DNA from 2 places in the Streptomyces sp. NPDC048288 genome. Region 1 is predicted to be linked to the other one. Evidence: riboswitches for the same ligand, from Rfam matches in the RefSeq annotation. Region 1 holds a riboswitch; the other holds the start of a gene.
The links. Region 1 has a riboswitch for cyclic di-AMP ahead of ACGFZS_RS13405 (NlpC/P60 family protein). Riboswitches for the same ligand answer to the same signal wherever they lie in the genome.

Region 1 (2,379 bases):
CGGGCGGGGTGGTCTCCTCGGGCGCACCGGTGCCGACCAGCTCGCGCACAAGGGCGTACTGGGCGTGGTTGGTGTCCTGGTACTCGTCGACCAGGACGTGCCGGAAGCGGCGGCGGTAGTGCTCGGCGACGTCCGGGAAGGCGCGCAGCAGGTTGACCGTGGTCATGATCAGGTCGTCGAAGTCGAGGGCGTTCGCCTCGCGCAGCCGCGACTGGTAGAGGGCGTAGGCCTGGGCGAGGGTCTTCTCGAAGCCGTCGCTCGCGCGGGCGGCGAAGTCCTCCTCGTCGACCAGCTCGTTCTTCAGGTTGCTGACCTGGGCGCTGAACGACTTCGGCGGGTAGCGCTTGGGGTCGAGGTCCAGGTCGCGGCAGACCAGGGCCATCAGCCGCTTGGAGTCGGCCGCGTCGTAGATCGAGAAGGAGGAGGTGAAGCCGAGCTTCTTGCTCTCCCTGCGCAGGATCCGCACGCAGGCGCTGTGGAAGGTCATCACCCACATCGCGTTCGCGCGCGGGCCGACGAGCTGCTCGACGCGCTCCTTCATCTCGCCCGCGGCCTTGTTGGTGAAGGTGATCGCGAGGATCTGGCCCGGGTGGACATGGCGCTCGCCGAGGAGGTGGGCGATGCGGTGGGTGAGCACGCGCGTCTTGCCGGAGCCGGCGCCGGCCACGATGAGCAGCGGGGAGCCGGCGTGCACGACCGCCGCCCGCTGGTTGTCGTTCAGTCCGTCCAGGAGCGCCGCCGCGTCCAGGGCGGGGCGGGGGGCGCCGTCGCGGTAGTGGGCGTCCCGGTCCGGGGGCGCGTCGAACTTCCCGCCGAACAGGTCGTCCGGAATCGGCTCCGGTACGTGCTCGTCCTCGGGCGGCGGCGGGGGTTCCTCCTCGTGGCCGCGCGGGGGCTGGAGGCTCGCCAGGAAGCTGTCGTCAAAGAGGCTGCTCATCGCTCTCCGAGTCTAGGCCGCCCCACTGACAACCGGCCGCCACCCCGAAAACTCGCCCGGGTGACCGCACGGATTCCCTCCGTCACGGCCGGTCGGCGCACGTCACGCGCGGCTGCGAGCGGCCGAGGGCGACCACGCGGGTCCGGAAGCCGCCGCATCGAACACCCGGCAAATCGCCCACAACACCCTGAATCACCCGGCCCGAACTCGCCCGAACGCCAAGGTCACGAAAATGTATCGGGCATATCGCACATCAACCTTCACACGGGCCACACGAGTTGGCTAGCGTGCCGGTCAGGCCGTACGACACCCACCGGCGAACGTCGCCGGGCCGTACGGCCTCCGCCGAGTCCGGGACGCCCTCGCGCGTCCGGAGCCGGGGACCCACACCGACCTTGGGGTGAATCGGTCCCAACTCCCCTCCCGGGGAGGGACCGTAGGGCAACCCTTCCGAACCACCCGCCCGAACCCGACAGCTAACTCGGTAGGCGGAACATGGAAGGAGTCGCCTCCGTTGGCGTCGCACCGCAAGTCCCGCCCCTCGGGAACGCGCGTAGCAGGCATACGCACCCCCGCCCTGGCCACCGCCGCCCTCACCTCCGTCGCCCTGCTCTCGCAGACGGCCAACGCCGCGCCCTCCGCGGACGGCAAGCCGAGCATGGAGGAGGTGGAGAAGAAGGTCGACGACCTCTACCGGCAGGCCGAGTCGGCGACCGAGAAGTACAACGCGGCCAAGGAGAAGACCGGTACGCAGCGCAAGCAGGTCGACACCCTGCTCGACGACGTGGCCAAGCGCACGGACCGGCTGAACAAGGCGCGTGAGGAGCTGGGGTCGTTCGCCGCGGCCCAGTACCGGACCGGCGCCAGCGCCCCCGACACGGCGACCTTCCTGCTCGCGGACAGTCCGCAGGACTACTTCGACCAGACGCAGCTGATGAGCCGGCTGACCTCGCGCCAGAAGGACGCGGTCGACGACTACGCCACCCAGCAGTCCGCGACCATGAAGAAGCGGCAGGAGGCCGCCAAGAGCCTCGAGACGCTCACCGAGACGCAGGACGACCTCAAGACCGCCAAGACCACCGTCCAGACGAAACTGGCCTCCGCGCGGGAGCTGCTCTCCAAGCTGACGGCGCAGGAGAAGGCGCGGCTGGCCCAGATCGAGAAGCAGAAGCAGGAGGCGGCGGCGCGCAAGGCCGCGGAGCTCGCGAAGCAGCAGGCGGCCGCCGCTGCCGCGGCCGAGCAGGACACCTCGTCGTCCTCCTCGTCGACGTCGTCCTCCAGCGGCTCCTCGTCCTCCGACTCCTCCTACGCCACGAAGGCCGCCAAGGCCATCGCCTTCGCCCGCGCGCAGATCGGCAAGCCGTACGTCTGGGGAGCGACCGGCCCCGGCTCCTACGACTGCTCCGGGCTCTCGCAGGCCGCCTGGAAGGCCGCGGGCGTCT
Region 2 (2,379 bases), on a different contig from region 1:
CGGCGGACAGGCCGGGGTACTCGGGGTGCTGGCTGACCTTCGTCGCGATGACGATGTCGTCGCGGTTGCCGCGCGCCGTGACCCACTTGCCGATGATCGTCTCGGACTCGCCGCCCTGGTTGCCCTCGATCCAGGCCGTGTAGGAGTCGGCGGTGTCCACGAAGTTGCCGCCGGCGGCCGCGTAGGCGTCCAGGACGGCGAAGGAGGCGGCCTCGTCGGCGGTCCAGCCGAAGACGTTGCCACCGAGGGCGAGCGGGAAGACCTCGAGGTCGGAGGAGCCGAGTTCGCGAAGAGCAGTCATGCTCTGTATCAACGCGGGCCGCCCCGGCAGGCCATCCCGGCGCAGTACGAAGGTTTCGTAAACAGGCGCACGGGCGTCCCGCAGGGAACATCGCACGGGCGCCCCGCCGGGAACATCGGACGGCTGTCCGGCCGGAAACACCGCACGGATGTCCGGCCGGAGACACCGGACCGGCGGCCCGGACGCCGGGGGGTTGTCGTCGGGGCCGCCGGGGATCCCGGGGTTCGTGGTTCGTGGTTTGTGGTTCGTCGGGGGGGGGTGACCCGTTACGGGTTGAGGCCCTTGCCGCGCAGCCAGGTCATGGGGTCGATGCCGGTGGCCTGGCCGCCGGGGTGGACCTCCAGGTGGAGGTGCGGGCCGGTGACGTTGCCGGTGGCGCCCACGCGGCCGATGACATCGCCGGTGGCGACCTTCTGGCCGACGGAGACGCTGATCGACGACTGGTGGCAGAACCACAGCTCGGTGCCGTCGTCCAGGGTCAGGATCGTGCGGTAGCCGTAGGAGCCGGCCCAGCCCGCCTCGGTGACCGTGCCGCCGTGGACGGCCTTGATGAGCGTGCCGGTGGGCGCGGCGAAGTCGAGCCCGGTGTGGTAGCCGGAGGACCACATGGAGCCGGCCTGGCCGAAGGTGCCGGTGATCGTGTACGAGACGACCGGCAGCGTGTACTGCTTGGCCAGCGCGGCGAGGCGCTCCTTCTCGGCCTTCGCCTTGGCGTCGGCCTCGGCCTGCTCCTTGGCGTCGGCGGCCTTGGCGGCCGCCGCCTTCACCGCCTTGGCCTCGGCGTCGTAGACCGCCTTGTCGGCGGCGGCCACGGCCTTGGCGCTGGCCTTGGTGTCGAGCTGGTTCTGCTGCTGCTCGGCCTGGGCGATGATCCGGCTGCGCAGCGCCTCGCCGGCGTCGGACGAGGAGGAGTCCGCGTCGGTGGCGGTCGTCGCGGTGGTGACGCTGCTGAGCGCGGTCTGGGTGGCCTGGTGGCCGCCGCCCTCGCCTAGCAGGGAGTCGACGGACGACGGCAGGTCGGGCAGCGAGATGGAGACCGGCGGCTTGCCGGTGTTGGCGCTGGCCATGCCGCCCGCGCCGACGGCGGCGATGACGCCGACGCCGAGCACCGTGGAGCTGCGGGCGAGTCCGCCGCCCTTCTGCTTGGCGACGCGGTGCCGGCCGCGTGTCTGGGCGAGGGAATCCTCGGTGGGGTTCCACTCCTCCCAGGGGCCCTCGTCGGTGCGGTAGCTGCCGTAGCCGAAGGTGTCGGGTTGACGCTGGCTGGGCACGAACGGGGCTGTCGGAGCAGGCCGGTTGGACGCCACGCGGGCGCACTCCTTTCCTTCCGTCGCCTACCGGGTTAGCTGACGGGTTCGGAGCGGGAAGGTCTCCTACGCGCGTATACCGGCCGATTCCTACCGGCGGCAGCCGTGCGATTCACCCCAAGGTGGTGGTTCCCCGGTTCCCTTGCGGGATTCGGCGCGTGCGCGCGGAGCCGTCGCGGGTGACGGCTGGGACGACCGCGCTGCGTTATCGAACGTTAATAGACCCGGCTGTCAGATTCCAAGCTGTTCTCCTTGATCATTAAGCTTTCAAAGCATGGACTTACCAGCCACGACAGGTCAAAAACGGTCGAGTTGACCAGGCCTCCTGCTCAACACAGGAGTCACACACGTTTTGATGGTGACTCAGACGTTATGCGCAGGGCGGTCGTCCGGCCACCCTGTGTCACCTGCGACGGGCCCGGACATGACTCAGGGCCGGAATCCTTGTTCTTGGATTCCGGCCCTGAGTCATCAGTAGCGGGGACAGGATTTGAACCTGCGACCTCTGGGTTATGAGCCCAGCGAGCTACCGAGCTGCTCCACCCCGCGTCGGTGAAACCAGCATACGCCATCAGAAGCACGGGAGTCACACGGGTTAAAACCGGTGGGGTCCGCGGGGCCTCGGCTCCACACCTCCGCTCAGCCCGGCAGATGCCCGTTCGGTGCCTTCGCCGCGCTCTCGTACTCCGGCAGTACCAGCACCCGCACCCCCGCCTCCCGCAGCATCCCCGTCCCGTCGGCCGCGGTCACGAACGTGTCCGGCTCGCGCCA

Region 2: linked by a shared signal. The riboswitch ahead of ACGFZS_RS11225 (M23 family metallopeptidase) and the one ahead of ACGFZS_RS13405 (NlpC/P60 family protein) in region 1 are both predicted to bind cyclic di-AMP.

What each region holds. Positions count from the first base shown of each region.
Region 1 covers NZ_JBICZD010000003.1:469,229-471,607, forward strand. The annotation lists gene pcrA (DNA helicase PcrA) at 1-937, opposite strand, end outside; cyclic di-AMP (ydaO/yuaA leader) riboswitch at 1,271-1,443, shown strand; gene ACGFZS_RS13405 (NlpC/P60 family protein) at 1,452-2,379, shown strand, end outside.
Region 2 covers NZ_JBICZD010000002.1:1,057,277-1,059,655, reverse strand. The annotation lists gene ACGFZS_RS11230 (aldo/keto reductase) at 1-301, opposite strand, end outside; gene ACGFZS_RS11225 (M23 family metallopeptidase) at 568-1,608, opposite strand; cyclic di-AMP (ydaO/yuaA leader) riboswitch at 1,616-1,775, opposite strand; tRNA gene ACGFZS_RS11220 (tRNA-Met) at 2,084-2,157, opposite strand; gene ACGFZS_RS11215 (dihydrofolate reductase family protein) at 2,248-2,379, opposite strand, start outside.